Regions from separate parts of the Micromonospora sp. NPDC005087 genome, predicted to be linked through region 4. Evidence: riboswitches for the same ligand, from Rfam matches in the RefSeq annotation. Region 4 holds a riboswitch; each other region holds the start of a gene.
The links. Region 4 has a riboswitch for cyclic di-AMP ahead of ACFYPS_RS24675 (C39 family peptidase). Riboswitches for the same ligand answer to the same signal wherever they lie in the genome.
Positions count from the first base shown of each region.

Region 1: another riboswitch for cyclic di-AMP. It lies ahead of ACFYPS_RS05610 (coiled-coil domain-containing protein); the one in region 4 lies ahead of ACFYPS_RS24675 (C39 family peptidase).
Region 2: another riboswitch for cyclic di-AMP. It lies ahead of ACFYPS_RS09195 (coiled-coil domain-containing protein); the one in region 4 lies ahead of ACFYPS_RS24675 (C39 family peptidase).
Region 3: another riboswitch for cyclic di-AMP. It lies ahead of ACFYPS_RS26905 (transglycosylase family protein); the one in region 4 lies ahead of ACFYPS_RS24675 (C39 family peptidase).

Region 1 covers NZ_JBIALB010000002.1:137,747-145,260, reverse strand. Annotated here, with positions in the region: gene ACFYPS_RS05640 (heavy metal translocating P-type ATPase) at 1-122, opposite strand, end outside; partial or broken gene ACFYPS_RS05635 (hypothetical protein) at 135-1,135, opposite strand; gene ACFYPS_RS05630 (heavy-metal-associated domain-containing protein) at 1,150-1,359, opposite strand; gene ACFYPS_RS05625 (metal-sensitive transcriptional regulator) at 1,514-1,810, shown strand; gene ACFYPS_RS05620 (heavy metal translocating P-type ATPase) at 1,850-3,943, opposite strand; gene ACFYPS_RS05615 (YibE/F family protein) at 4,254-5,630, shown strand; cyclic di-AMP (ydaO/yuaA leader) riboswitch at 5,797-5,927, shown strand; gene ACFYPS_RS05610 (coiled-coil domain-containing protein) at 5,932-6,951, shown strand; gene ACFYPS_RS05605 (carbonic anhydrase) at 7,007-7,514, opposite strand, start outside.
Region 2 covers NZ_JBIALB010000003.1:207,739-215,252, forward strand. Annotated here, with positions in the region: gene surE (5'/3'-nucleotidase SurE) at 1-728, opposite strand, end outside; gene ACFYPS_RS09180 (PfkB family carbohydrate kinase) at 725-1,702, opposite strand; gene ACFYPS_RS09185 (SRPBCC family protein) at 1,881-2,348, shown strand; gene ACFYPS_RS09190 (hypothetical protein) at 2,427-2,945, opposite strand; gene ACFYPS_RS09195 (coiled-coil domain-containing protein) at 3,063-4,127, opposite strand; cyclic di-AMP (ydaO/yuaA leader) riboswitch at 4,133-4,265, opposite strand; gene ACFYPS_RS09200 (cation diffusion facilitator family transporter) at 4,407-5,324, opposite strand; gene ACFYPS_RS09205 (AAA family ATPase) at 5,431-7,514, opposite strand, start outside.
Region 3 covers NZ_JBIALB010000014.1:17,635-25,148, forward strand. Annotated here, with positions in the region: gene ACFYPS_RS26885 (hypothetical protein) at 64-570, shown strand; gene ACFYPS_RS26890 (SDR family oxidoreductase) at 674-1,372, opposite strand; gene htpG (molecular chaperone HtpG) at 1,593-3,521, shown strand; gene ACFYPS_RS26900 (hypothetical protein) at 4,123-5,289, shown strand; cyclic di-AMP (ydaO/yuaA leader) riboswitch at 5,671-5,842, shown strand; gene ACFYPS_RS26905 (transglycosylase family protein) at 5,844-6,491, shown strand; gene ACFYPS_RS26910 (hypothetical protein) at 6,561-6,908, opposite strand; gene dinB (DNA polymerase IV) at 7,020-7,514, opposite strand, start outside.
Region 4 covers NZ_JBIALB010000011.1:200,078-207,591, forward strand. Annotated here, with positions in the region: gene ACFYPS_RS24650 (GNAT family N-acetyltransferase) at 1-404, opposite strand, end outside; gene ACFYPS_RS24655 (glycosyltransferase) at 401-1,525, opposite strand; gene ACFYPS_RS24660 (polysaccharide pyruvyl transferase family protein) at 1,615-2,940, opposite strand; gene ACFYPS_RS24665 (hypothetical protein) at 3,337-3,741, shown strand; gene ACFYPS_RS24670 (hypothetical protein) at 3,892-4,656, shown strand; cyclic di-AMP (ydaO/yuaA leader) riboswitch at 4,950-5,091, shown strand; gene ACFYPS_RS24675 (C39 family peptidase) at 5,318-6,163, shown strand; gene ACFYPS_RS24680 (alpha/beta hydrolase) at 6,329-7,075, shown strand; gene ACFYPS_RS24685 (CDP-glycerol glycerophosphotransferase family protein) at 7,093-7,514, opposite strand, start outside.

The sequences.
Region 1 (7,514 bases), on a different contig from region 4:
ACCCCGTCCATCCGGTTCAGCTTCTTCTCGATCCGGGCGGCGCAGGCGGCGCAGGTCATTCCGCCGATCGCCAACTCGATCCGGTTCGGCGCCTCGGGCAGCGGTCTGCTGGTGGTGGTCATCATCTGGTCCCGTCAGTTGTGCCCGTGCCCGGGGATGCCGTGGTCGGCGTCCCCGGTCGGCGCGGGTCCGCTCGGGGTGGGATCGGTCGGGGTGGGATCGCCACCGGTCGTCGGTGCGCCGGTGGGCGGGGTGGGCGAGGTGCCGGCGACCACGGTGAACTCGGCGGTGTGCACCCGCCGTGCCGGAAGTCGAGGTAGAGCCGGTAGCTGCCGGCCGAGGGCACCTCGGCGAGGAAGGTGACAGCCGGACCGGGCGGGGTGCGCCCGTCGCCGGGTGTCCCCTCCGGGTGCACGTGCAGGTATGCCAGGTCACCCCGGCGCAGCGCCACGAGATGGCCGTACGCGCCCAGGTAGGGCTCCAGGTCGGTCACCGGCCGCCCGTCCCGGCTGACGGTCAGTGTGAGCGGCGAGGTCCGGCCGGGCTGCACCGCGCCGGCCAGGGTGACCGTGTAGCCGTCGACGGTCGTGCTGGTCGCCGGCGCGGGCAGCGGCCGTTCGGCCAGCGTTCCGGGGACCGTCACGTCCACCCCGAGGGTCAGCGGCTCTCCCCCGGTCGGGGCGAAGTCGGCGAACGCCCGCCACTGCCCGGGGCCGGCCAGTGGGGTGGCGACGCGCCACGTGCCGTCCGGGGCCAGGTCGGGATGCACGTGGCGGAAGCCGGAGAGGTCCCGCCGAGCGACGATGAGATGCATCCGCTTGTCGTGCGCCACGTCGAACCGGGTCACCGGTCGGCCGTCCGGGCCGCCGATCCGAAAGGCGAACTCGCCGGCCGGCGCGGCGACCGGTTCGAGGGTGTAGCCGCGGTCGGCGACGAGCAGGCCGCCGGGGAGCCGGTCGGCCGCCTCATCGTGCTCTCCGTGGCCGGCCGGGCCCGGCTCGTGGGCGGCCCCGTCGTCGTGCCGGTTCTCGGCGACCGGGGCGGCGGGACCGGCCACCTGACCGATCCCGTACGCCGCGCCGAAGACCGCCGCGAGGCCGAGGGCGAATCCGCCCAGTCTGGTCACCGTATTCATGCCGGGCCTCTCGATCAGGCGTCGACGAGGTCGTAGCCGGCCTCGTCGACGGCGGTCCGGACGACTTCCACGTCCAGCGGCTGGTCACTGCTGACGGTGACCCGGCCGGTGGCCAGGTCGACCTGAACCTCGCGCACACCCGCGATGGCGCCGACCTCGGCGCTGACCGAGCTGACGCAGTGCCCACAGGTCATGCCCTGCACCTGGTACGTCGTGTTGACCATCGAACCGTCTCCCTCCGCCACCTCCGAGCCTATACCCCCCAGGGGTAAATCGAAGGCGGACGTCTGTCCTTGTGTTGTACCGGTACCCGGTGGGGGTATCCCCGACAGAAAGGGACAGTACCATACCCCCCGGGGGTAGGCTACCCTGGTCGCCATGACCGCACCCACTCCGATCCGCGGATACACCGCCAGCAAGGATCAACTGCTCGCGCGGCTCCGCCGTGTCGAGGGGCAGGTCCGGGGCATCGAGAAGATGGTCGACGACGACCGCTACTGCATCGACGTGCTCACCCAAATCTCCGCGATCCAGGCCGCGCTGGACAAGGTGGCGCTGGGGCTGCTCGACGGGCACGCGCGGCACTGCATGCACGAGGGCGCCGCCGAGGGCCGGGCCGACGAGATGGCCACCGAGATGATGGCGGCGGTCGGCCGGCTGATGAAGCGCGGCTGAGACCGGGTGACGCTCGCCCGGTCCGACCGGACCGGGCCGTCACTCGGTCTCCGGGTCGAGGCGTACCCCACGCAGCAACTGGGCGTTGAGCGCCACCACGATGGTGGACGCGGACATCAGCACCGCGGCCAGCGCCGGGCTCAACGCCACCCCGGCCCACGCCAGCACCCCGGCCGCCAGCGGCAGCGCCACCACGTTGTAGCCCGCCGCCCAGGCCAGGTTCTGCCGCATCTTCCGGTACGACGCCCGCGAGAGCCGGACCACGGCACCGACCCCGCGCGGGTCCGACGAGGCCAGCACCACCCCGGCGGACTCGATCGCCACATCGGTGCCCGCGCCGATCGCGATGCCGACGTCCGCCCGCGCCAGCGCCGGCGCGTCGTTCACCCCGTCGCCGACCATCGCCACGGTCAACCCCCGCCGCTGAAGCTCGGCCACCCGGCCGTCCTTCTCCGCCGGCAGCACCTCGGCGAAGACCTCGTCGACACCCCGCCGGAAACCCAGGTCGGCGGCGACCGCCTCGGCCACCGGACGGGCGTCACCGGTGATCATGGCGATGGCGCGGACGCCCGCGGCGCGCAGCTCGACGATGGCCTCCCGGGCCTCCGGACGTACCTCGTCGGTCAGCGCGAACGCGCCGAGCACGGCGTCCGGCGGCCGTACCAGGTACAGCACCGCGGCGCCCCGCGCCGACCAGTGGCCGATCGCCGCCTCCAGCTCGGCCGGGAGCGACAGGCCCAGCTGCCGCAGCAGCGCCGGACCGCCCACCGCGTACTGCGTACCGTCGACGGTGGCCTGCACCCCGCGCCCCGGCAGCGACCGGAACCCGACGGCCGGGGCCGGTCCGACGCTCCCGGCCGCCGCCACGATCGCCCGAGCCAGCGGATGCTCGCTGTCGGACTCCACGCCGGCCGCGATCCGCAGCACCTCGTCCCGCGCGACGCCGGGTGCCGTCGCCAGGTCGGTGACCACGTGCTCGCCCCGGGTCAGGGTGCCGGTCTTGTCGAACAGCACCGCGTCGACGGTCCGCATCCGCTCCAGCGCCAACCGGTCCTTGACCAGGATCCCGGACCGCGCGGCCAGTGCGGTGGAGAGCGCGACGACCAACGGAATGGCCAGCCCGAGCGCGTGCGGGCAGGCGATCACGAGGACGGTGACCGCGCGGACCACCGCCTCGTCGGGCCGGCCCAGCGCGGTCCAGACCAGCACGGTCAGCACGGCGGTGCCGGTGGCCAGGTAGAACAACGCGGCCGCGAACCGGTCCGCCAGCAGCTGGGCCCGCCCGCCGGAGCGCTGCGCCTGCGCGACCATCCGCTGGATGCCGGCGAGCGCGGTCTGCTCACCCAGCGCCTCGACGCGGACCCGGATCGCCGAGTCGGTGGCGACGGTGCCGGCCACCACCCGGTCCCCTGCCGACCGGGCGACCGGACGCGACTCTCCGGTGATCATCGACTCGTCCAGCTCGGCGCCGCCGTCGACGATCCGCCCGTCCGCCGGAACCCGCCCACCCGGCCGGACCAGCACCACCTCGCCGACCCGCAGCTCGGTCACCGGCACCGGCTCGACCCGCCCGTCCGCCGCCACCCGCTCGGCATCGTCGGGCAGCAGCGCGGCCAGTGCCGCGAGCGCGCCCCTGGCCTGACCGATGGCCTTCATCTCCTGCCAGTGCCCGAGCAGCATGATGGTGACCAGCGCGGCAAGCTCCCACCAGAAATCCAGGTCGAAGGCGCCCACGCTGGTGGCCAGTGACGCGGTGTAGGCGACGGTGATGGCCATCGCGACCAGCAGCATCATGCCCGGCGCCCGATCGCGGACCTCGCGGACCGCGCCGACCAGGAACGGCCAGCCGCCCCACCAGAACACCACCGAGCCGAGCACGGGCCCGACCCAGGACCGGCCCGGGACGTCCAGCCCGAGGCCGAGCCGGTCCAGCACCAGGTGGCTGGTCAACACCACCGGCACGGTGAGCACGAGGCAGACCCAGAACCGGCGGCGGAACATCGCCGGATCGTGCCCGGCGTGCTTGTCGTGCTGATGTGGCCCGCCGTCGGCGTGTCGCTGGTGGCCACCGGGCCCGGCGTGGCGCTCGTCGACGGCGGGACGATCGGGGTCGGGCGGCGACGGAGCGGGCATGACTCCAACATGCCGGTCCGGAACCCGCCACGCGAGCGGTTCGACCACCCGACACTCCGGCACGACCTGCGTCCCCGGGTCGGGCTGGTTAGCATTCCGACGATGGCCCTCCGGATCCCGCTACGCAGTTGGGCAGAGGTGCCGCCACGTTGTGGCGTCACCTCCCGCCGACCGGGCCGAGCTTTCACCCTGCGTGGTCACGAGGTCGCCGTCCAGCGATCCGGCGCGCTCGTCGCCGCTTTCCCGCGGCGGCGGTGAACCGACCGGCCCGTCGGCACGTACCCCGCACCGGATCGTTGGGAGTCTCGCATTGGGTTCCGACCACACCCGCTCCGCTCCGTCCGCCCCACCCCGGGTGCGACGGATCCTCGTCGCGACGGTGGTGCCCCTCTTCGTCGCGACCGTGCTCGCCGCGGTCGTGCTCTGGCCTCGCGACGGGTCACCGCGGACCGACGGCGGTGCGAACGTGCCGCGCTACCACGGCACGGTGACCCGGGTGGTGACCGAGCCGTGCCCAGCGGCGGCGCCGAACCCCGAGGGCACACCGAGCGTCGGGGACGGGCCGTGCGGCACGGTGGACGTCCGGGTGAACGACGGGCCGGCCTCCGGCCAGCGGATCCAGACACCCGTGCCCGCCGGACCCGGCGCGCCCCGGGTCGAGGTCGACGACGAGGTCATCCTGGTGGAGCTGACCGACCCGACCGATCCGACCGCCAGCAGTTGGAACATCGCCGAACACCAGCGCGGCGCGCCGCTGCTGTGGCTGGCGGTGATCTTCGCCGCCGCGATCGTCGCGTTCGGCCGGTGGCGGGGCCTGGCCGCTCTGGCCGGGTTGGCCGCCAGCTTCGCCATCCTGCTCACCTTCGTGCTGCCCGGAATCGGCGCCGGCCGGTCGCCGCTGCTGGTAGCGGTGGTCGGTGCCGCGCTGATCATGTTCGTGGTGCTCTACCTGACGCACGGGGTCAGCGCGCAGACCTCGGTCGCGGTGCTCGGCACCCTGGGCAGCCTGGTCCTCACCGGCGTACTGGCCACCATCGTCAGCGGCGCCACGCACCTCACCGGCTTCGGCAGCGAGGACGCCACCACCCTGTCGATGTTCCAGGCCGACGTGGACCTGCACGGCCTGCTGCTCGCCGGGATCATCATCGGCTCGCTCGGGGTGCTCGACGACGTGACCGTCACCCAGGCGGCCACCGTGACCGAGCTGGCCAACGCCAACCCCGGGCTGACCCGGTTGCAGCTCTACCGGGCGGCGACCCGGGTCGGCCGGGCGCACATCGCCTCCACCGTCAACACCATCGTGCTGGCGTACGCGGGCGCCTCGTTGCCGCTGCTGCTCCTGCTCACCGCTGACTCGCGACCGATCGGGCAGATCCTGACCAGCGAGTTCCTCGCGCAGGAGATCGTCCGCAGCGGGGTCGCCACGCTCGGGCTGATCGCCGCCGTACCGCTGACCACCGGGCTGGCCGCGATGGTGACCGCAGCCGGCCGGCAGACCACCGCGCCCGCCGCCGAAGCGCCCGCCCCGCGACCCCAGCCCGACCGCGCCGAGGCACTGGCGGCGCTGAGCTCCCCGCGCACGGATCGGCCCGACCTCACGTCGCCCGACCCGACGCGGACCACACCCTCATCCACCGCCACCGACCGGTGGCCAGAGCCGAACAGGAGCACGGATACGGCATGGTGACACTCCTCAACGTGACCACGTCGGGCGTCCGCCCTGAGAACCGCATCACTGGTCACTCAGCGCCATGGCGAAATGACGCTTTTAGTCGGTATCAGGGCGTAGCTCAGCCGGTGGGCTCTCGGGTAACCTCACTGCCGGTTACCGATGAAGGCGCGAAGCGGCGCCTGCGGTGCCACCGCCCAATCGCCAACCGGCGAGCCGGGAACCCAGGTACGTGGGGTGAATCCGCGACAGCGGTAGGGGCCACTTCCGCCCCGAACCCGTCAGCTAACCCGGTCGGCGGTCGACGGAAGGGAACATTGTGACGGCACCCCTACGCCGCTGGTTGACACCCGTGGTGGCCGTGATCGCCGCACTGACCGTGCTCGCCGGGCCCCTCCCGGCGCAGGCCGCCCCGACGACCCCCACACCGTCCGGGCACGAGGAGGACGGCGAGCCCCAGCTGCTCAACGACGTGATCGAGCAGACCAACCGCAAATTCTCCGCGGCCAAGTCCAAACTGAACACGTCGAAGAAGAAGCAGCTGCAGCTGGCGCTGGATGTCGACCGGGCCAAGGCCGACCTGAACGCACTGGCGCCGCAGGTCGGGCAGATCGCCGCCCAGTCGTACCGCACCGGCCGGATCGGCCCGCTGGCGATGCTGCTGGAGAGCGAAGCCCCGGACTCGTTCGTCCAACGTGCCGCCGCACTCGATGAGATGAACATGGTCAACGAGAAGAAGCTCGCCGAGGTCAACGCGGTGAAGACCCGCGCTGAGCAGGCCAAGCTGGCCCTCGACGCGGAGGTCCGCGAGCAGCAGAAGCAGACCGCCCTGATGGCCAAGGAGAAGCGCGAAGCGGACAAGGCCCTCGCCCTGGTCGGTGGGAAGGGCTTCACCGGCGGGCTGGTGTCGGCCACCTCACCGGTCGCCCGGCTCGGCCCGGGCCGGACCGCCGACGGCGACTGGAAGTCCGAGTCGTGCAGCCAGAACGACCCGACCACGTCCGGCTGCGTCACCCCGCGCACGCTGCACGCGTACAAGGAGGTCAAGCGGGCCGGATTCAACCGGTTCGTCGGCTGCTACCGATCCGGGGGGCCGTGGGAGCACCCGAAGGGCCGCGCCTGCGACTGGTCTCTGCAGAAGAGCGGCTTCAGCCCGTGGCACAACGAGGACACCCGGACGTACGGCAACAACGTCGCCGCGTTCCTCATCCGCAACGCCGACCGGCTCGGCATCTACTACGTGATCTGGAACCGGCAGATCTGGTTCCCGGCGACCGGCTGGAAGTCGTACAGCGGGCCGTCGAACCACACCGACCACGTACACATGTCGCTGCTCTGACCCACGCTCTCCGTCGAGGGCCGTTCCGCGTGACGCGGAGCGGCCCTCGACGCGTTCAGGCGGCGGGCGCGGCCGGACCGACCGGCGTGCTGGCGTCGATCGGTCCGTCGAGCGTCGTGGCCGGCACGGCGGCCACCGGACGCACCACTCCGGCGGCCAGCCGGTACGACACCCCTACCACCGCGCACCGCCCCCGCTCCACCTCGGTGGCCAGCACGGGCGACTGCCCGAGCAGCGCCTCGACGGTCTGTGCGATGTGGATGTCGACGATGCGGCCGATGTCGTCCACCCCCTCCGCCTCGGCCCGACGCAGGCTGGGCAGCACGGCGTCGACCACCGCGCCCAGGTGCCCCTGGGGCGGGTTGCCGGTGGCTGCCGACTCACGGGCGGCCTGCACCGCACCGCACGAGTCGTGGCCGAGCACCACCACCAGCGGGGTGCCGAGCACGGTCACCGCGTACTCCACGCTGCCCAGCACCTCCGGGCCGGTGGTGTGCCCGGCGGTACGGACCACGAACAGGTCGCCCAGCCCACGATCGAAGATGATCTCGGCGGCCAACCGT
Region 2 (7,514 bases), on a different contig from region 4:
TCCGTGCCGGGCTGCGCGGCCTGGCCCGGCTCCTCCAGCGACGTACGCACGAAGCCGTGCCCGGATTCGGCCACCGTCATCTGCACCTGACCGAAGCTGGCCAGCGTGCCCCGGCGCACCCCGCGCAGTCGCCCGTGCGGCAGGTCCGGGGCGTTGACGTTGAGCACGCTCTCGATCGGCGCGGCGGTCAGCCGGGGGAGCAGATCCAGGGCGACCCGCGCGGCGGTGCTCCAGTTGCGCTCGGCGTCGCGTACCCGGGCGGCGGCGTGCACCGCGGCGCCACCGCTGGCGGCCGTCGCCTCGCCCGCGGAGAGCACGTCCAGCGAGACCGCGATCGCCCGGCAGCCGTTCGTGGCGGCGGTGAACGCGGCGCCGACCGTGCCGGAGTGCAGTACGGCGCGGCCGGCATTGGCACCCCGGTTGATGCCGGAGAGCACCACCGACGGCGGCGGGCCGAAAGCGCCGTGCAGCGCGATCAGCGTGATGAAGCCGGGCGAGCCGCCGACCCCGTACGCCGGCACGCCCGCCAACTCCGGCAGCGGGTGGTCGTGCACCACCACCCGCCCGTCCTGCTCCAGGGCGCTCATGGCGGCGCTGGTACCGCTCGCCTCCTCCAGCGGCGCGGCGACAACCACATCCAGGCCCCGCTGCGCCGCCGCCCAGGCCAACGCCTGAATCCCCGGCGCGGCGATCCCGTCGTCGTTGGTGACGAGCACGCGGAGCGTCATCGTTCGACCGCCCGGTCGGCCAGTTCGTCGGGGGTGGTCCGCTCCTGTTGTCGGCTGTCCGCCGGGACCAACCGGACCCGCTCCACCAGACCGGTGATCGAGTCCAACCGCCCGGTGCCCAGCCCGTGCCGGGTCACGTTGAGCGCCCCGGCGGCGGCGCCGGTCCGGATGGCGGTCCGGATGTCTCCACCGCCGGCCACCACGGCGGCCACCCCGGCGGTCATCGAGTCGCCCGCGCCGCGCGGGTCGGCCGCCTGCAACCGGGGCATCTCCACCTCGAACAGCTCACCGTCGATGAGCGCGAGCGCCGGTTCGTCGGCCCGGCTCACCACCACCGTCTCGGCGCCGGCGGCGTGCAGCTCGTATATCGCCCGGGTGAGCTCCGCGCTCTCCCCGTTGCGGGCGCGGCCGTCGCGGATCAGTTCCTCGTGGCTCACCTTCAGGAAGTACACCCCGCTGTCCAGCACCGCGCCGAGGTGATCGCCGGAGAGGTCGACCACCACCCGGCCGCCGTTGGCGCCGAGGTCGGCGGCGAAACGCCGGTACAGGTCGGCCGGGACGAGCCACGGCTCGTTGGGTCCACTGAGCACGCTCACCGACGCCCGCAGCCCCTCGCCGAGGGCCAGGTTGTACAACTCGTCGAGCTCGTGCCGGCTCAGGGGCTGCCCGGGCACATCGGCGATCTCCCGCCGGGACCCGTCCCGGCGGTCGTGCACGTACCCGCCGCTGCCGGAGTCGCGGACCACCACCTTGAGGTCCACTCCCTCGCTGACGAGCAGCGGCTCCAGCACCTGGCCGATCTCGCCGCCGAGGGCGGTGCAGAGCACCACGTCGACCCCGAGCGACATCACCATGCGGGCCTGCCAGACGCCCTGCCCGCCCGGGTGCAGGTGCAGCTCGGGCTGGTCGTTCGGCTGGTCGACGGTCACCGTCAGCTGCGGCGTGGGCGCGAAGACCATCACGTGCCCGCTCACCGGTCGTACCCGTTCATGCTCACGCCCTCCGTCGCCCGTCACGGCCGGTGGTTCCCCACCAGCCGACCGTAGTGGGAACGGGGTGTGCGTGCCGAGGCAACGGTCCGTGTCCGTCCGGGCGTTGCCAGCCCGACCGGGGTACGGGACGATCGTGCGACCAACGATGGCGGGAGACGGTGTGCTCAGGAGCGATACCTTCAGCTACACCGTCCAGGCCCGGTGCGAGCCGCGGGAGGCGGCGGCCCTGCTGAGCGATCTGACCCGGCAGGGTGAGCTGCACCCGCTGATCGTCCGGGTCCGCCGGCTGCCGCCCCGGCCCGGCGCCCGGGCCAGCTACGCGATCAGCGACCGACTGGTGGCCGGCCCGCTCCGCTTCCGGACCAGCTACCAGGCGGACGTGCTGATCAGCGAGGACGACGAGATTGTGACGGTGGCCCGCCAGTGGCCGGCCACGACGGTGCGCAACCACACCCGGCTGCGTGGCGAGCCGGACGGCCTGGTCCGGGTCGACGTCGAGATCACGCTGACCGCGCCGGCCCCGCTGTTCGGGTACGCGTTCCGCCAGGCCCGGGCGGCCCACCTGGCCCTGGCCACCCGGCTGGGCGCGGCCCTGGACCGCCCCGGCGAGACCCCGCCCGCCACCTGATCGCCCGCCCCGCGCTCGGCCGCCCGCGAAGATCGTGCTCGATCCTGGATGTAGTGGCCTGCCGCCGAGAGGAGGCCACTAGATCCTGGTTGCGGCGCGATCATGGCCGGTCCGGCCCGCGACGGTGGGCCGCGCCGCCGGCCGTCGACCCCACGGCTTGTACGTGGACAGCACCGTCGCAATGATCATGAGGCTGGTCGACACGGCCGGCGCGATCACCAGGTCGGCGCGGTCCCGGGCGGGCAGGGCGGCGCCCAGCGCGCCGGCGTGCCGCAGGTTCGGGGTGAGCAGGAACAGCACCAGCCCGACCATCACCGTGGTGAGCACGAGTTTGACCACCACCCATCGGTAGCGCAGCAGGCCCCACGGGGTGAGCAGCGCGCTGGCCACGCCGACCAGCCAGACCAGCACGCTCAACGGCGCGAACAGCACGGTGCCGACCAGCGCGGCGACCGGGTAGACGACGGCCGGGTCGGCGCCGCGTTGTGCCGCGACGCCGAGCGTGAGCAGCGTCAGGTCGGCGCCGAGCCAGCCGAGCGAGGTGACCAGGTGCAGGGTGAGCAGCGCCTTGCGGGCGGTGGGCGGGATCCGACGCATACCAGGATGCTGCCCGCCGGGCCCGGTCCGGGCGTCCGACCGTCGGCGACATCCCGGGTACGTCCGCTGACGTACCCGGGGTCCGGCGCCCCGCGAGGCGGGGCGCCGGCCGGCGGGTCAGTACACCGACAGGTGCACGTGGTTGGTGTGGTCGCTGGACGGGTCGCCGCCCGCCCCGCTGTACGACTTCCACCCGCTGCTGGGCAGCCAGATCTGCCTGTACCAGATCACGTACAGCACGGCGAGCCGGTCGGCGTTGCGGATGAAGTACGCGGCCAGGTTGTTGCCGTACGTCTTGTCACCGCCGGTGGCGTCGCCGCCGAAGCCGCCCTTCTGCGCGGCGAAGTCGCACGCCCGGCCCTTCGGGTGCTCGCCGGAGCCGCCGTTGCGGTGGCAGGAGACGTACCGGGTGAAGCCGGCCGCCTTGGCCTGGTTGAGCGCGTGCAGGGTGCGCGGGGTGATGCAGCCGGAGGCCGGGGTGGGGTCGTTGACGCTGCACGACTCCGACGGCCAGGAGCCGTCGGAGTTGCGCGGCGCGGCCGTGGCGTTGGCGGTGGAGGTGCCCCGGTTCGAGCCGCCGTCGGCGGTCGTACGGGCCTTCGTGGTGGCCACGGTCAGCGCCCGTTCGGCCTGCTCCTTGCGCTTGGCCATGACCGTGACCTGCTTGCGCTGCTCACGGATCTCGCCGTCCAGGGCGATGCGGGTGCGATTGACCTCGTCCCTGGTGGCGGTGAGGTCGCGCAGCGCCCGGTCCTCGTTGGCGGCGACCGCGTCCAGCGTGACGGCCCGGTCCATGAAGCCCTCGGGGGTGCTGCTGCTGAGCAGCGCCGACACCGTGCCGAGCCGGCCGGTGCGGTAGGCCAGTCCGGCGATCTCGTCGACCTTGCCGCTGCGCGCCGTGAGTTCGATCTCGGTGGTCTTCAGCTGGGTGGCGAGCTGCTGCTGCCGCCGCACGGAGGTGTCCAGGGCGCGTTTCGCGTCCAGGTATCCCTTGCTGGCCGCCTCCAGTTGGGCCCGCAGCGCCGGGGTGCCGCCCTCTTCGTCTCCGTCGGGTGCCGCGGCGGCCCGCTGGCCGGTCGGGGGAGCGGCCGAGGCGGCGCCGGCCGGGATCGCGACGCTGAGGGCGAACATCGCGACGATCAGGGCCGCCAGTCGGGCGGCGGGTGGTCGTGCTGGTACCACTACGCATGTCCTTCCGTCAGCCGCCGACCGGGTTAGCTGACGGGTTCGGGACGGAAGATCCCTACCGCGGACGCGGATGCACCCCAGGAACATGGTTCCCCGGTTCGCCCCGTTCGGGCGATTAGGCGGCGACCGCCACCGGCGCCGGGAGGGCGCCGCCGGGTGGAGGCCGGGACCGAGCCTACCGGTGCCGATGGGACCAGTGCAGCCGATGTGACGGACGGTGCGTGCGTCGTCACGGAAAATTCCGGCCAAGCCGAGTAAAACTCCTGAAACGCACTACCATTCGACCGAACCGCACGCCCCGGGGGCCGCGCCGGGTTCGATCTGCAACGTCGCGTGCTCGATCCGGAAGTCCTCGTGCAGGGCGGTGCGTGCCGCGGTGAGCACCACTCCGACATCCGCGCCGGGCGCCATGGTCAGGTGCGCGGAGGCCACCTCCATGCCCGAGGTGAGCGTCCAGACGTGCAGGTCGTGCACCTCGACCACGCCGGGCACCGCGGCCAGCCGGTCGTGCACGGCCGTGACCTGGAGGTGCTCCGGGGCGGCCTGCACCAGGATGCGGACCGCGGCCCGTCCCAGCCGCCAGGTGCGCGGCAGGATGAACACGCCGATGGCGACCGCGACCAATGGGTCGGCCCACCACCAGTCGGTGACCTGGATGAGCAGCGCCGCGCCGATCACGCCGAGCGAGCCGAGCAGGTCGCCGAGCACCTCCAGGTAGGCGCCCTGAAGGTTGATGCTCTCCCGGGCGCCCGCGCGGAGCAGGCCGAAGGCGGCCACGTTGGCGAGCAGGCCGAGCACGGCCACCGCGAGCATCGGACCGGCCAGCACCTCGTGCGGGTCGCCGAACCGGCGGATCGCCTCGATCACCACGTAGACCGCGACACCGGAGAGCAGGACCGCGTTGGCCAGCGCGGCGAGCACCTCGAGTCGGTAGAGCCCGAAGGTGCGTTGCGGGTCGCCGGTGGCCCGCCGGGTGGCGGTGATCGCGGCGAGCGCCATCCCGATGCCGAGCACGTCGGTGAACATGTGGCCGGCGTCGGAGAGCAGGGCCAGGGAGCCGGTGTGGAACGCGGCCACCGCCTCGACCACCATCAGGGCGGCGAGCAGCCCGAACGCTGTCCAGAGCCGCCCCCGGTGCTGGTGCGCGGCGTTGGTGACCGACCCGTGGTGGTGGTCATGACCTGCGCCCACGAGACCACCCTCCGCCGTCGATCGGGACCGGGTCAAATGTATGCTCACATCGCTATGTATGCAAGTGTACGGCAGGTCGCCGACCCGCGAGGGGCGCCGCCGCAGGTCAGCCCGTCGGGTCGATGGTGGTGAGGCGCTGGGTAGCGCGGGAGAGCGCGACGTAGAGGGTGCGTACCCCGGCGCCCGGATCCGCCCGGATCTCGCTCGGGGCGATCAGCACCACCCCGTCGTACTCCATGCCCTTGGCCTCCAGGCTGGTCACCACCTGCAGCCGCGGCGCACCGAGCGCGCCGAGCCAACCGGCGACCTCGTCGCGGCGGGGGACCGGGGTGATCACCCCGACCGTGCCCTCCACCTCGGCCAGCAGGCCGGTGGCCGCCTCCACGGTCGCGGTCTCCAGCTCGGTGGCGGGCACCACCAGCTCGACCGGATCGACCCCGGTGGAGCGGACGGCGGTCGGCAGCGGCAGGTCGGGATAGATCCGGCGGATCTCCGCCGCCGCCACCGCGAAGATCTCCGCCGAGTTGCGGTAGTTGGTGGTCAGCGTGAAGTCGTGCCGCTTGCGTCGGCCCAGCGCCTGGTCCCGGGCCCGGTTCAGCTCCTCCGGGTCACCGGTCCACGCGGTCTGCGCCGGGTCACCCACCACCGTCCAGGAGGCCAGTCGGCCGCGCCGACCGACCATGCGCCACTGCATCGGCGAGACGTCCTGCGCCTCGTCCACCACCACGTGCGCGTACTCCCGGTAGTCCGCCGGCCGCTCCCGGGCCGCCGCCCGCGCGGCCCGCTGCCGGTCGCCGAAGCTGCTCAGCTCGCGGACCCCGCCCGCGAGCTGGAACGGGTCACGTCGGGCGCGGGCCGGCTGCGCCGGCTTGCCGAGCAGCGCGTCCAGCTCGTCCAGCAGCGCCACGTCGGCGATGGTCAACCCGGCGGCGTCCAGATTCTGGTACGCCGCGCTGAGCAGCCGGATCTCGGCGGTGGAGAGGATCCCACCCGCGTACCGGCGCAGGCGATCCGGTCGGGCCAGCCAGCCGAGCACGTGCCGGGGGTGCAGCCGTGGCCACCACGCCTTGAGAAACTCCCGGAACTCCGACCGCTCGGCGATCTCGTCCTCGAAGGCCCGCTGCTCCGGCAGCCGGCCGATGCCCAACCGGCGAGCCTGTGCCCACAGCGCGGCGAAGACACCGTCGAAGCCGGCCCGACGGACCTCGTTGCGCCGGGCACCCCGGTTCAGCACGCGGTCCCGGATCCCGTCCAGTTCGGCCCGGTCCAGCCGCAGCAGCGTGCCGCGGTAGAGCAGCCGCAGCTCGCCCGGGCCGCCCGGCACCGCGTCCCGCACCGCGCGTTCCAGCACCCGGCGCATCCGCAGCGAACCCTTCACCGCCGCCACCTCGGGTGAGTCGGTGCGGGTGGCGGTCATCCCCGGGAATAGGGTGCCCAGCGAGTGCAGGGTCGCGGTGTCCTCGCCGAGCGAGGGCAGCACCGAGGCGATGTACTCCACGAAGACCGAGGACGGGCCGACCACCAGGATGCCGCCGCCCGCGTACCGGCTGCGGTCGGAGTACAGCAGATAGGCGGCCCGGTGCAGGGCGACCGCGGTCTTGCCGGTGCCCGGGCCGCCGGCGACGATCGTCACCCCGGAGCCGGGCGAGCGGATCGCCTCGTCCTGCTCCCGCTGGATGGTCGCCACGATGTCGCGCATGCCCCGGCCGGTGGCCCGGGACAGGGTCGCCAGCAGCGCGCCGTCGCCGACCACCGTCATCCCCTCGGGAGCGGCGGTCGGGTCCAGTAGGTCGTCCTCGATCCGGGTGACCCGCTCGCTGCGGGACTGGATGGTGCGCCGGCGCACCACGCCCTGCGGCTGGGCCGGGGTGGCCTGGTAGAAGGCGGCGGCGGCCGGTGCCCGCCAGTCGACGACCAGCGTCGTCGCGTCCTCGTCGCGGATGCCGAGCCGACCGACGTGCAGCACCTGCCGGTCCCGCAGGTCCAGACGGCCGAAGACCAGCCCCTCGTGCTCGGCGTCGAGGGTGTGCCGCCGCTGCGCGGCGTGGAAGACCATCGCGTCGCGCTCGACGAGCGCGCCGAAGGTGCCCACCCGGGCCATCCGGTAGCCGTCCCGCTCGGCGCGGACCGCCGACCGCCGCAGTTCGGCGAGTCGGGCGTACACCCGGTCGAGGTGCCGTTGCTCGACGG
Region 3 (7,514 bases), on a different contig from region 4:
GAAATCCTTCAAGGCCGGCCCCTGGTTCGCAAAAATTCCACCCCTCACGCGAACGGGAGTGCCATGTCCACCACCCGATCCACCCTGCGCCGCCGCGTGCTCACACTGCTGGTGGCCACCCTCGCCGCGGTCGGCGCCGCGCTCGGTCTCGCCGCCCCGGCCTTCGCCATCAGCCACTCCAGTGCCACCTCGCAGCTGAGCGCCGCCAACATCTCCTGGACCTCCAGTGGCAACTGCAGCAACCGCAACATCGCCACCTGCACCTCGTTCGACGGGGTCCGGCAGGCGACGATCAGCGGCATCATCACCTTCAAGCGGGCCAGCGGCTGCGCGGTCACCATCACCGCCGGCACCGAGGTCGGGCATGCCGGCGGGACGTACAGCCACTGGAACGGCTACAAGCTGGACATCGCGCTGAGCACCTGCATCCAGAACTACATCTCCGCGAACTACACGTACGTCGGCTACATCGCCGGCTTCGGCTACCAGTACCGGGCCCCCTCCGGCAACCTCTACACCAAGGAGGGCAGTCACTGGGACATCCTCTTCTACAGCTGTGGCGGTTGCTGACCGGCAGCTGAGGCGGGTGCGCGGACGGAGCTGACCGCGTACCCGAGGACGGGCCGCCGCCGGGAAGCCGGCGGCGGCCCGATCACGGCCGTGGTGCGGCAGCTCAGGGCAGCTGCGGGTAGAGCGCGGCGACGCCGCCGGCGAGCCCGGCCTGGACCTGCCGGCTGATGTCGTCGGCCACGATCTCGTAGGCGTCGGCCTCGATGCCGTCCACGCCGAGCCGCGCGATGACCGCCGGGTCGGACTTCGGGGCGGTGACCGCGGCGGTCATGTCGGTGTCCATGTAGCCGACGTGCAGGCCGGCGACCCGGACCCCCCGGTCGGCGAGCTGGGCGCGCAACGCGTTGGTCATCGACCACTCGGCCGACTTCGCGGCGCTGTACGCCCCGACGCTCGGGAAGGTCACCCAGGACAGCACGGAGAGCACGTTGAGGACAGTCCCGCCTCCGTTGCCCGCGATGATCGGAGCGAACGCCCGGACCATCGACAGGGTGCCGAGGTAGTGGGTCTCCAGCTCGAGCCGGACGAGGTCCAGGTCGCCTTCGAGCAGGTCCGATCCGGTGTCGATGCCGGCGTTGTTGATCAGCAGGTTCACGTCTCCGGTCAGCGCGGCGGCGGCGGCCACCGAGGCGGGGTCGGTGATGTCCAGCCGGACCGGCGTCACGCCGGGCAGGTCGACGCTGTCCGGGTTGCGGGCGCCGGCGTAGACGGTCGCGCCGCGGGAGAGGAGTTCGGCGGCCAGGTGCCGGCCGAAGCCGCGGTTGGCGCCGGTGACGAGGGCGGTGCTTCCAGCGATCTTCATGGTCTGCTCCAGGGGTCGCGCGCCGCTGCTCGGGCGGAACGGTGGGTCGTCAGGCTCGTGCGGCCTCTTGCTCACCGAGACGCTATCGGGCTGACTTACGTTAGGCAAAGTCAGCTATCTCACGAAGCGGCATCGCCGGATCGGGAATACGACCCGGACGCGGGCACGACCCAGCCGGTGAAGGCTCGTATCCTGTCCGCGAACCTCCGCACGAGCCGACATGGGAGACGGTGTGAGCAACCAGGCCGAGACGTTGGAGTTCCAGGCCGAGGCGCGTCAGCTCCTCCAGTTGGTCGTCCACTCGATCTATTCGAACAAGGACGTCTTCCTGCGGGAACTCATCTCGAACGCGTCCGACGCGCTGGACAAGCTGCGGCTGGCGACTCTGGTCGACAAGGACCTCGTCGCCGACACCGACGACCTGCACGTCGCCATCGAGGTCGACCGGGACGCCCGCACCCTGACCGTGCGGGACAACGGCATCGGAATGACCCGCGACGAGGTCGTCGGGCTGATCGGCACGATCGCCAAGTCGGGCACCGCCGAGCTGCTGCGCCAGCTGCGCGAATCCGCCGACGCCCGCGCCTCGCAGGACCTGATCGGCCAGTTCGGCGTCGGCTTCTACGCCGCGTTCATGGTCGCCGACCGGGTCACCCTGCTGACCCGAAAGGCCGGCGAGACCGGCGGCACCCGCTGGGAGTCCGCCGGCGAGGGCACGTACTCGATCGAGACCGTCGACGAGGCGCCACAGGGCACCACGGTGACCCTGCACCTCAAGCCGGCCGACACCGAGGACAACCTGCACGACTACACCGCCCAGTGGACCATCCGGGAGATCGTCAAGCGATACTCCGACTTCATCGCCTGGCCGATCCGGATGCGCGTCGAGCGCTCGGGCGCCGACGGCGAGGCGCCCACCAGCGAGGTGCAGACGCTCAACTCGATGAAGGCGCTCTGGGCGCGGCCCCGCGACGAGGTCGACGCCACCGAGTACCACGAGTTCTACAAGCACGTCAGCCACGACTGGGCCGACCCGCTCGAGGTCGTGCACATGAAGGGCGAGGGCACCTTCGAGTACGAGGCGCTGCTGTTCCTGCCCAGCCACGCCCCGCTGGACATGTTCGCCCCACAGGGCCGCCGTGGCGTCCAGCTCTACGTCAAGCGCGTGTTCATCATGGACGACTGCGAGGCGCTGGTCCCCACCTACCTGCGCTTCGTCAAGGGCGTGGTCGACGCGCACGACCTGTCGCTGAACATCTCCCGGGAGATCCTCCAGCAGGACCGGCAGATCCAGATCGTTCGCCGTCGGCTGGTCCGTAAGGTCCTCGCCACGGTCCGGGACCTCAAGGCCAACCACCCCGAGCGCTACCGCACGTTCTGGACCGAGTTCGGCGCGGTGGTCAAGGAAGGGTTGATCGACGACACCGACAACCGCGACACCCTGCTGGAGATCCTGTCGGTGGCCTCCACCCACGACCCGGCCGAGCCCACCGACCTGGCCGGCTACGTGGCACGGATGAAGGACGGCCAGAGCGACATCTGGTACGCCACCGGCGACTCCCGGGCCGCCATCGAGAACTCCCCGCACCTGGAGGCGTTCCAGGCCAAGGGCCACGAGGTGCTGCTGCTCACCGACCCGGTCGACGAGGTGTGGGTCGAGCGGGTCGGCGAGTACGACGGCCGTCCGCTGCGGTCGATCGCCAAGGGTGAGGTCGACCTGGACACCGACGAGGAGAAGCAGCAGGCCGAGGCCGAGCGTGAGCAGCAGCGACAGGAGTTCGCCGGGCTGCTCGACTGGCTCGGCACCACCCTTGCGGACAGCGTCCGGGAGGTCCGCCTGTCGTCGCGGCTGACCACTTCACCGGCCTGCGTCGTCGGCGACGCGCACGATCTCACCCCGACCCTGGAGAAGATGTACCGGGCGATGGGGCACGAGGTCCCGTCGACGAAGCGGATCCTGGAGATCAATCCCGGGCACCCGCTCGTTGCCGGGTTGCGCAAGGCCCACGAGCAGAGCGGGAGCTCCGAGGCCCTGACCGAGACGGCCGAGCTGCTGTACGGGCTGGCGGTGCTCGCCGAGGGTGGCGAGCTGGCCGACCCGGCCCGATTCACCCGGGCCCTCGCTGACCGGCTGGCCCGCACCCTGTAGCCGGAGGGGGACTGATCCTTTCGTCGGATGGGGCGGCGTCGCTTTCTGGATCATGCAGCGTCTGCAGGTAGCCACAAGCTTCACTACTCCGATGGCTGCGCCGAGCCCACCCGACGCCGCTGATCCAGATCACGGCGCTGTCCGAGGAGCAGACGGACAACGTCTACGACGCGTCGAGGTCGGCGGAGTACGCGCATCCGGCGGGCCGCCGCCCGGCTGCGGGTGACGTTACCGAGGCGGCCGGCACCCCGTACGGCGATTACGGGCCTCGGCCGTTACGGAAGGGTTGGGAAAAGTGCGGCGATAGTCGTTGGTGATTCGCAAATAGCGCTGACCTCTTCGATTGTGTTACATCGTGGAATCCGGGCAGCGCTATTTCATGCTGCGCGTATTCGCGCTAACGAGACAGATTGGCCAGTTTGGAGCGCTCCGCACCCGGCAGGGCTCCCGGAAAATTGCGACGGCAATATGCTCCCCGACAGGCCCCTTCCACTGTCAATAGACACAAGCAAATATCTCATTCTCCATTCCGATCGACGTGCGAAGCGGGGTTCAGGAATGGGCTGCCGCAGAGTGCGGATGCGCCACCATTGGGGGACACATGGCCGTCGTCGTAGTGCTAGATATCGATGAAACTCTGCGCGAGCAGCACAGCCTGACGATCGAAGTCCGCTCGGACGACGCCGGTGTGCCCGTCGCGGTGGCCGCGCTCCGGCAGGCTCTGCTCCGACTCGAAGCGACGGGAGCCGGCGGGGAGCGGGTGGGCCCGGCCGTCGTCTCGTCACCGATCGCCTTGCCCGGCGCGCAGCTCCTCGTGATCGACTTCGGCCCGATCCCCGCCGAGCATGTCCTCGCCATACCGGAGCTGCTGGCCCGGCAACTGCGCGATGCCGGTGTGCGCGACGCTCTGGTCTCGGTGGCCCGGCGCGGCCCGAGCCACGACATCGAGGAGTTCGGCGTGTCCGCCCGGGCTTACCTGCGCGGGCCACTCGGCGCGCCGTTCGGCGACGCCCCGTGCCAACTGCCCCCGCCCCTGCTGAACGTGGCGCTCGACTGGTTGCACGCCGAGCGCGGACCCGCGGACGAGCTGAGCGCTGTCGTGCTCGGCGTGCGGGTTCCGCTCACCGCCGAGGCGGCCGGCTCGGCCACCGCCACCGTACTGTCTACTCTGCCCACAGCCATCACGGTGACCCTGCTCGCCGGCGACCTCACCAACCGGCTGGTGGCCGCGACCGTCGGCGGCTACCACGACGTGCTACCGGCGGCGGCGCTCTCCGTCGCGCAGCCGCGCGCCGACCCCGCCGACGCTGGCGACCTGGCCGGGCCGATGCACCGGTTGCGCGACAAGCTGCACGCGCACAGCGGATTGCTGGTCTGGGCCGGAGTGGACGCCGAGCCGGACAGCCGTCGGGTGAGCACGCCACAGTGGTCGCAGCGGCTCCCGAGCGACGGAAAGCCGGTGACCCGGCGGCCCGGGGTGGAGATGCTCGCCGACGCGCTCATCCCCGACGCCATGTGGTACCAGATCCTCTCCGCCGGGCACCTCGACCGGCTCGGTGGCCTGCCACCCGGGGCGACGCCGCTGCCCGGCCGGCGGGCCGAGTTGACTGTCGGGGACGCCGAACAGTGGCTGCCGGGCCACCCCGACGCCCTCGCGGTTCTCGCCCGGGGCCGCGAGCTGCTCGCCGGCTGCCTGGTCGACGAGGCGCAGGCGTGGCAGATGACGGCCGCCCGGATTCGCCGTGCCACGCCGCCCGGCGGCCGTTGACCGCACCGGGCGGGACGGTCGGCGTACCAGGGGATGCGGCAAGCGGTGCGAAGTCGCCTGGTCGCCGCGACCAGCCACCGCTCGTCTGGGCACGAACCGTCGGGACCAGCCAGATCGTCTACAGCGCCCTCGGTCACGACGTCCGGTCGTACGAGTCGCCGGGACACGTCGAACTGCTCGCCGGATCGTGGCCTGGCTCCGGCACGAGACCTGAAACGCCGGCCTGATCGGAAACGGTCCATGGTGGTCACTGCACACACTTCGATTGCCCGCAACCGCTACGCGGCTCGCCCCGCGCGGCCCGGTGAAGAAGTTCACAGGGGGTGGGCGACCGTCACCGACCGTGCCTAACGTCGGTCGGGTTCGCCAATGCGGACACCGCGACCGGCAACGCCAAATCCTGCCCCCGGTCGTCGGAACCCAGTCACCCGGGCAGGAGCGGGGGACCCAACGTTCCTCGGTGCACGTCACCTCGGGGTGAAGCCGCCACCGCGCGGCCGGGCTCCTCGGCCCGAACCCGACAGCTCACCTCGCCGGCGTGGAGGAAGCCTCACATGTCATCTGCACACACGCCCCGTCATCGACGGGTCACCACCCGCCGCGTCGCCGTCGGCACCCTGGCCGTCGGCGCTGTCACCGGCGCCGTCGCCCTCTTCGGCCCGGCCGCCCCGGCGCAGGCCGGGGTCAACTGGGACGCGATCGCCCAGTGCGAGTCCAGCGGCAACTGGCACATCAACACCGGCAACGGCTACTACGGCGGGTTGCAGTTCTCGCAGAGCACCTGGGCCGGCTACGGCGGCAAGAAGTACGCCGCCCGCGCCGACCTGGCCAGCCGCGGCGAGCAGATCGCGATCGCCGAGAAGGTGCTCGACGGGCAGGGCATCGGCGCCTGGCCGACCTGCGGCAAGAAGGGCGGCTCGTCGGGCGGCTCCGCCGCGAAGTCCGCGACGAAGAAGTCCGAGTCGACGTCCAAGCCCCGGGAGCGGTCGTCGCGCGGCGAGCAGCCGGCGACCCGCAACCACAAGCGCACCGCGCCTTCCACGGACGGCAGGACGTACCTGGTCAAGCCGGGCGACACCCTGTCCGAGATCGCCCAGGCCCATCAGGTGGCCGGCGGCTGGCAGGCCCTGTACGAGCGCAACCGTCAGGTGGTCGGCGGCGACCCCGGTCTGATCTTCCCGGGTCAGCGGCTCGCCCTCTGACACACGACGCGCGGGCGCTCGACCGGACTCCGGCCGGGCGCCCGCGGGCGTGTCGAGAAGGGGTGGGCGTCAGGCGGCCGACACGGCGGCTTCGGGACGCGCCGACCAGGCCCGGCGCGCGGTCGGAACGCCCTCAGCGGGCCGGTCAGCGGATGCGGTTGTTTCCTCGCCCCGCGTCGGAGCGACTGTGGACGGTGTGCCGGCCGCACCACGGGCCAGCCGGAGCGCCTGTTCAGCGGAGCTGCGGGCCGCGCACGGCCACGGCTGGCCGGCGCAGAGCAGGTTGCGGCAGGCGCCGTCCTCGTCCGGCTCATGTGCACTGAGCACGTCGATCGCGAGCTGCCAGAGCAGCGGGTCGGTCACGTCGCCGGGACGCTGCTCGCGCCGGCTCGGACGGTTGCTGGTGTCGTCGGACATGGTGGTCCCCCCTGGTCAGACTGATCTTCACTACGTGACCCGCTGCGGCCGTCGCCAAACCCCTCGCCGCTGTGATGTCCGGCGCTTTCGCCCCGCCGCCACCTGGTGCGGTCAGTCCGGCAGCAGCGGCACCTCGACGCCCGGATCACGGCCGAGCAGCACCGCGCGGGTGAGCGCCGCCGATCCGAACCGGTCGCGGACCGCGTCCACCGCGGCGTCCAGCTCGGCTCCCGGATTGTGGTGGAACGGCAGCTCCGGCTGGACCGGGTTGTCGTCCAGGTTGCCGACCGAGACGCCGATCAGCGTGACGCCCCGCCGGTCGATCTCGGGCAGGGCGGCCCCCAGCAGCGCCCGCGCGGCGGCGAGCAGCGGCGTGGTGTCCGCGGTCGCCTTGCGGACGGTGTGCGAGCGGGTGGCCCGGGTGTAGTCGCCGAAGCGCAGCCGCAGCATCACCGTGCGCCCGGACCGTCCGGCCGCCCGCATCCGCCGGGTGACCCGGTCGACCAGGCCGGCCAGGACGGCGTCCAGTTCCGCCGGCGCGTGTGGCGTACGGCTCAGCGCGTGCTGCGCGCCCATCGAGCCGCGTCGGCGGCCGACCAGCACGGC
Region 4 (7,514 bases):
AGGGCCAGCACCGGCCGGTTGGTGGTCAGCGTCTCGCCGCCGAGCGTCCGTGCCCCGAGGACGTCGAAGGCGTACGCGATCCCGGCCCGCTCCAACGACAGCCACGCCGGCAACAGCCCGTCCCGCGCGTCCAGCCCGGCGATGTCCAGGTAGAAACCCCAGGTGAGGGCCCGCTCGGGCGAGGCGACGCCGGAGAAGGTGACCACCCCGGACGGGACACCCTCGTGCAGGTGTACCAGCACCCGTCGGTCGGGGTCCGCGCGCACCCGCGCCCACCAGGCGGTGTGCTCCGCCAGGCTGATCTCGTGCCGGGTGAGGCTCACCGCGCGCACCTGCGGGTGGTTGCGCCAGCGCAGCATCAGGTGCAGGTCGCCGTCGTCGGCCGAGCGCAGCAGTGCCATCATCCGCGTCCCGCCAGCGCACGCGGCCGCTTCGGCGCCGCCACCGGATCGCCCGCCGGCGCGCCCTCGGCGGGCGCGTCGGACGACGTTCCGACCCGGGCGCCCCGCACCCGGCCGGCCACCCGGTGGGCCTGGCGCAGCGCCGCGTACGCGAGGTAGTCGTTCCGTCCGACCAGGCGGTGCTTGAGGCCGGCCACCCCGTCCGGCATGGGGTAGCCGCCGGCCGGCAGGTAGCGGCGGTAGTGCTGGGCGACCCGGCGGAAGAAGGCGCGCCGCAGGTGCGGATGCAGCCGGTCGTCGTTGCCGGCCACCACCAGGTAGTGGTTCACCATCAGCTGGAACAGCTCGGCCCGGAGCCGCTCGTCGGGGTGGCGGCGCCCTACCCACTCCATCAGTCGCTCGTACTGGTCGAAGGCGTCGAAGTGCCGGCCGCTGCGGGTGGAGGTGATGGCGCCGAGCCGGCCTCGGCGGTACAGGTAGCAGACCCGGTCCAGCACCGAGATCCGCTCGGCGCCGATCAGCAGCGGGTGGCTGAACGGGATGTCCTCGTACCAGCCGGGGTGAAAGCGCAGCTCCAGCTCGTCGAGGAAGGCGCGACGGACGACCTTGTTCCACGCGGTGTGCTGCACCCGCAGCAGCTGCGGCTGCTCGGCGAGGCGGACCGCGCCGGTCACGCCGCGCATCAGATGGCTGCTGGCGTCGACCTCGCGCCGGCCGTCCTCGTGCACCCGGAGGTGGTCGAGCATCAGCACGTCGGGCTCGTGCTGGCGCAGCCGGTCGAGCACCGCGGAAATCGTCCCGGGCGGCAGCCAGTCGTCGCTGTCGACGAACCAGACGTACCGCCCGGTGGCCACGTCGAGACCGGCGTTGCGGGCCAGCCCCAGGCCCACGTTGTCGGTCAGGTGCACGATGCGTACGCCGGCGCGACCCGCGGCGTACGCGCGCAGCATCGCGGGGCAGCCGTCGGGGGAGGCGTCGTCGACGGCGATCAGCTCGACCGCCCCCGCCTCACCCGCCGGGATGTCGGCCCGGATCGACTCCAGGCACTGGTACAGGTACGCCTCGACGCCGTAGACCGGCACGACGATAGTCAGCAGCGGGGCGTGCGTCGGCTCGAAGACCACCTCGTCACCATTGACGACGCGGATGGACGGCCTCGGAACCTCACGTGGCGCCCGAGCGTGGGCCGCCTGAACAGCGGTCCAGCACGGGGTTAACGGTTGAGGATCCGGCGCACCGGCCCGGGCAGGGCCCGCCCGACCCGGGCCCGCAGCCGCTTCTCCCCCAACGTCGCGATCTCGCGCCGCAGCTCACCGTTCTGGTCGTGCAGCCACTGCACCCGGGCCAGCAGCTCCTCCGTCGCCGTGGCGGCGGCCGGGCGTACGGCGGGCGGGAAGGTGGTGGCCCGGACCTGCGCGTCGAAGCGACTGGCGCTGTCGCCGTCGGCGAACGAGTTGCCCAGATCGTGTTTCGCCAGGAACGAGAGCATGGTGGCGTACCGGGCCTTGTGACCGTTGTTCAACGCCGTGTAGTCGGCCTCCTCGTAGAGGTCGGCGGCGTCGACGTCGGCGGGCACGTCCTTCATCACCCGGTGCGGGATGTCGAAGTAGCGGGCCAGTTCCAGGGTGCGCGAGTCGTGCGCGAACAGGTACCCGGGCGTGCCGGCGACCAGCGCGGTGATGGTGCCGTGGATGCGGGTGCCGAAGGCGAAGTCGAAGCCGGCGAGGTAGTCCATCCAGGTCCACGGGTCGAGGAACATCCGCACCTTGTCCTCGGTGAACAGCGGGTGCGAGCTGTGGATCGGGATGGTGCTGGTCTTCCCCCGGTCCTCCGGGGCGTCGCCGTAGAGCAGGGTGCCCAGGGTCTTCAGGTCCTGCGGGAGGTAGCGCAGGTTGGGGTAGCGCTGCTGGTGCGAAGCGATGATCTTCCCCATGGACTTCACGTACGGCGAGACGGTCAGGGCGACCTTGTCGTGCGGCTCCAGCGCCGCCTTGCCCTTCTCCACCCCGAGGGTGTCGCCGTGCAGGAACATCGACGGGCAGCCGATCACGTCGACCGCCGAGAAGCCCAACGTGCGCAGGTAGCCCTCGGTGATCTCGCCGCGTACGCCGATGCTGTGCGAGCGGTCGAGCACCGCGCGGACGAACCGGCTGACCACACCGTCGATCGGGCGCAGGTACTCCCGGTCGCCCGCGACATTCGTCTGTACGCCCACCCCCAGCACCACCACCGGGATCTTCAACCGCTCGACCAGCTTGGTCATCGCCTCGATGCGGTGCGCGTAACTGCGGCGGAACGCGTTGGCCAGCGGGATGACGTAGACGTCGTACTGCTCGTTGATGCGGTCGACGTCGCGTAGGTCGACCTTGAAGCCGGTCGAGGTGATCTCGGCGGTGCTGGTACGCAGGATCTTGTGCGCGGCGTGGCTGAAGACCAGGTTGCCGCTGTTCTCGCCGATCCAGTTGCCCTGAAACGTCTCCTCCGGGGAGTAGACGTCGAAGGGGCCCTTCTTCGCCCGCATCAGAATCCGCTGGTGCATGGGGCTCCACCTCTCGTCTGCTGGCGCCCGGGCACAGCACCGCCCAGGCCTGGACAGGCGGGCGAGCCGTCACCTCCGGTCCCGGAATATTAGGACACGCGTCAGCCGGAACATACGCAGGCGTCACCATCGGCGAGGTGACGGGTGCCGACCGCCGCCGGTACGGTGCCCGGTCGGGCGGCACCGGGACCGCCGGCGCCGGGTCGGCTCCCGTCCTGCCGCGCCAGCGGAGCGGGACAGCCGACACCGAGCGCCGATCGGCGTGCGCCGACCGCTGAGCGGCCCGCCGCTCGACGTCCACGACGAGCGTCCGCGCTGGTCAGATCCGGCGGCGCGGCGGTATCCGACACGCCCGGCGTCGATGCGCCCGGACGGCACCGGCGGTAGCGTGGGGGCGTGCCTCCCGTCGCGCTCACCTGTCCGCTGTGGTGGGTGGCGCGCTGGGCGACGCGGATGCTGACCAGCCTCGCCGTGGTCGCCGCCCTGGCCCTCGGCTCGGGCGCGTCACCCGCGTCGGCCGCCCCGCCCGCCTCGGCCGTCCCGCTGCCCACCTCGGTGGTGTCCTCGGGCTCTCCGTCGTCCGGATGGGTCGCCCCCACGGGCGCCGCCGACCTCGCGGCTCCGGTCGCCGTCGACCACACCGCCCCGCCGATCTCGCCGGACGCGCCCGCCGCGGCACCCGCCGTCGAGGCCGCCGTGCCGGCGGAGGCCGGCGCCTCCGCGATCGGGACCGGTCCGCAGCGATCGCCGCGCACCGCCGATCCGGCCACCCGGGCGTCCCGGGCCCCGCCGAGGCTCTGAGCCACCGGGACGACGTCCCGCCACCGCGCCTGTCGAATCACGTACCTCCGCACACCCCGCCCGTCGGCCCGTGGCCCGCCACGGTGAATCCCGGCCCGGGTCGGCCGTGCGGCTCCCCACCGCAGCGATCTTCCCCCCGAGGTGCCGTTCATGGAGACCGTCCTCTACCGGTTCCTGACCGAGGTTCCGCAGGCCGCCGCCATCTGGTCGGCACTGCTCCTGTTGGCCCTGACCGTGCTCACCGTGCTGATCGCCCGCCCCGAGCGGGACCGGCCGACCGACGAGGAGTCCCCGGCGCCCACGGCCCGGGAACTGGCCGCCGTCGAGGCGGCGGACCTGCGCCGGTACGCCGAGGAGGTGGCCGTCGCCGCCGCCGGCGCGGCGCAGACCGCCCGCCGACGTCGCGCCGACTGGCTGGCCGCGCAGGAGGCGGCCGAGCGGGCCTGGGCCGGGTACGAGGAGGCGGACCGCGCCGCGCGCCGCTTCGCCGGCGCCGGTTCGCTGCCCACCCCCCGCACGCCGCGCTCCCCGACGGAGTACGCCGCCCGGGAGCGCTACCTGCACCGCGCGGCGATGGCGGCGCACTGGCGCGGCGACCTGTCGATGCGTCAGCTCACCGACGTTTTCGCACACCGCAACGGCTGGGATCCCCGGCGACACCCGGTCGAGCAGGAGGTGCTGCTGAGCCGCGCTGTCCGGGACGGCAGGTGGGTCGAGCACCGGGCCGCCGCCGAGCGCGAACGATCCACGTGGCGCGATGCCGAACTGGCCGCCGAGGCGGCCCGCACGCTCGCCGAGGAGGCGTGGGCAGCGGCGGCCCGGTTGCGGCCGGTCCGGATGCCGGTCCGACCGGCGCCGACCGCGGCGGCCCGTGCGGCGACCGCGGCGCGCTGGCGCCCGGCGCGGGTGGGCTGACCGGAAATGTCCCGACCGGAAGCGTGAGCCCGGTCACACCGACGCCGGATCGGGCAGCTGGAACGGTCGGGCGCAATGTTCGCGCAAATGCGGCGGCATTGTCGACGGCCTGTCCGGTTGTCGACCGGAGGCGCCGCCGCAACCGGTTGTCCCATCGAGTCACGTCAGTGGCAATACGCGCAGAAATTGGCGCTCGATTTCAGGTTTACGCAGGTGAACCTGGCTTGGCAGGGCTTGAGCCGGCCAGTAGTGTCGTCCCGTCCGGTGCGGTAACCGATCGCAAGAGGCGACGCCGCGCCGACCCGCTCAATCGTGATCAACGAACCGGGGACCCATCAGTTAGTCCGGGGTGAATCTGCGAGCCACGGCCCGCGGTAGGGCGATCTTCCCGCCCGAATCCGTCAGCTAACCCGGTAGGCGGTGTCGGAAGGAGTTCCATCCTCGTGCAGCACCTCTCCACCCCTCGGTTGTTCCTCCGCCTCCACGGCGCCGCGGTGCCCCCGCTCATCCGTCCGGTGAGCTGACCCTCCGGGTCACCGCCTCTCCCGCCCGGCCACGCCGGGCACAACCCTGAGCGGTTCACCACCCGCGGACCACGGTCCGCGCGCTGGCGCCTGCCCGGATATCGGTCCGGCCCGGTGTGCCGCTCTCCCCCCGATCCGTGGAGGACCCCGTGAAGCACACCCTGAAGCGTCAGCTCCGTCGTCTCGCCACCGAGCGCCCCTACCAGATCGTCGCCGCCTCCGCCGCGGCCCTGGCGCTCGCGACCACCACCGGCGCCCTGATCGCCGGCACCGACGACGCCCCGGCCAGCCAGCACACCGCGACCACGGTCGCCGAGATGCGCAGCGACACCGTCGCCTCCCGCGGCGAGGCTCGCGTAGCGGCCCCCTCGGCCAGCACCTCGCCGAGCACCGCCACCCCGACGGCCAGCGCCGCGTCGCCCGCCGCCAAGGCCACCGGCAACCCGGACCTGACCCGTAAGCCGGCGCCGAAGCCGCCCGCGACCAAGGTGCTCGACTACGACTACCAGGCGCAGAACACGTACTACAACTGTGGCCCGGCGGCCACCCGCAACGCGCTCAGCGCCACCGGGATCGACCGCACCCAGGACAAGCTCGGCGTCGAGCTGGGCACCACCGAGATGGGCACCAACTCGGCCCTGGACACCACCCGGGTGCTCAACGCCGAGGTGAAGGGCTCCCCGTACCGGACCCGGATGTTCGCCGGCGCGCCCAGCCCGGCCCAGATGGACCGACTCCAGGCCGACGTGGTCGCGGCGATCACCGCCGGCCGGGGCGTGGTGGCCAACATCGCCGGCGACGCCACCGACACCGATGGTGGCTGGCACTCCTACGGCGGCGGGCACTACATCGCCGTGGTGGGCTACAAGGACAACGGCCGGACCGTGCGGATCGCCGACTCGGCGAACGCCGCCGATCCGTCGTACTGGATCACAACGATCGACCTGGCGAACTGGATCGCCACTCGGGGTTACTCCGCCTGACCCGGGCGCAGCCGCCGCGGGCGCCGTCCCCCACAAGGGGCCGGCGCCCGCGGCGTCTTTTCATGTGGTCGACAGCCGGTGAAGCCGTACCGCGCGAGGTGGTTCGCCGTCGTGCCGCCGACGAGGACTCTCGTACCCGTCGGCGAACCGTGGGAGACTGCGGCCGTGGTGGATGAATCGCGTGGTCACACCAGCCGCGGGCCGGTCCTGCTGCTGCTGCACGGGATGGGGGCGACCGGCGACGTCTGGCTGCCCTGGGCGCCGCTGCTTGAGCAGCACTGGCCGGGGCGGTGGCTGGCACCGGACCTCGCCGGTCACGGCTGGTCGGCGCCGCTGCCGTCGTACTCCTTCGCCGGGTTCGCCGAGCGGATCGCCCACGGCCTCGCCCCCGACGACCGGATCGTCGTGCTCGGGCACTCGCTGGGCGGGGTGGTCGGCCTGGCGCTGGCCGCCCGCGCCGCCGGATCGCCGGTGGACGCGGTGGTCGGGCTGGGCATCAAGGCCGTCTGGTCACCCGACGAGCTGACCCGCGCCGCCGAACTCGCGACCCGCCCGATCAGCTGGTTCGCCAGCCGCAGCGAGGCGGCCCGTCGCTACCTGCGCGTCTCCGGGCTCGCCGGTCTGCTCCCGCCGGACCACCCGGTGGTGGACGCCGGGCTGCGCCAGGTCGACGGCCGGTGGCGGCTCGCGATGGATCCGGCCGCGTTCGACGTCGGCGATCCCGACCTCGCCGCGCTGGTGGCGGCGACCGACGTGCCGGTGGTGCTGGCCCGCGGCGAGCAGGACCCGATGGTCACCGACGCGCAGCTCAAGGAGTTCGGCGTACCGGTCGTCACCCTGCCCGGGCTCGGGCACAACGCGCACGTGGAGAACCCGGGGGCGGTGCTGGCGCTGCTGGACGCGTACCGCTGAGCCGTCCGGCGGCGGCCCTAGACCGGTGCGGAGGCGGCGAGGGTCTTCGCCGGCGCCAACTCCCGGCGGGCGGCGGTCAGGAACGCCTCGGCGTACGACTCGACGGGGAAGTCACCCAGGTAGCGACGGCGGGTGACCCAGCGCTTCTCGGCCGCCGGATCGGTGTCCAGCAGAGCGGTCAGCACCTCGTCCACATTCGACATGTCCCGGCGCAGCACGTAGCCCGCCCCGGACAGCGGGAAGTTCTCCACGAACCGCTCGCGCTCGTCGCCCATGTCGGTGACGGCGTACGGCTTGCCGGAGTAGAGGTAGTCCGAGATCACCCCGGACACGTCGGAGACCAGCGCGTCGGACCGGTTGACGCATTCGGTCAGGCTCAGCTCCCGGGCCGCCGCGCCGACCACGTGCTGCCGCCCGGTGCGGGCCCGGTCGGCGAGCA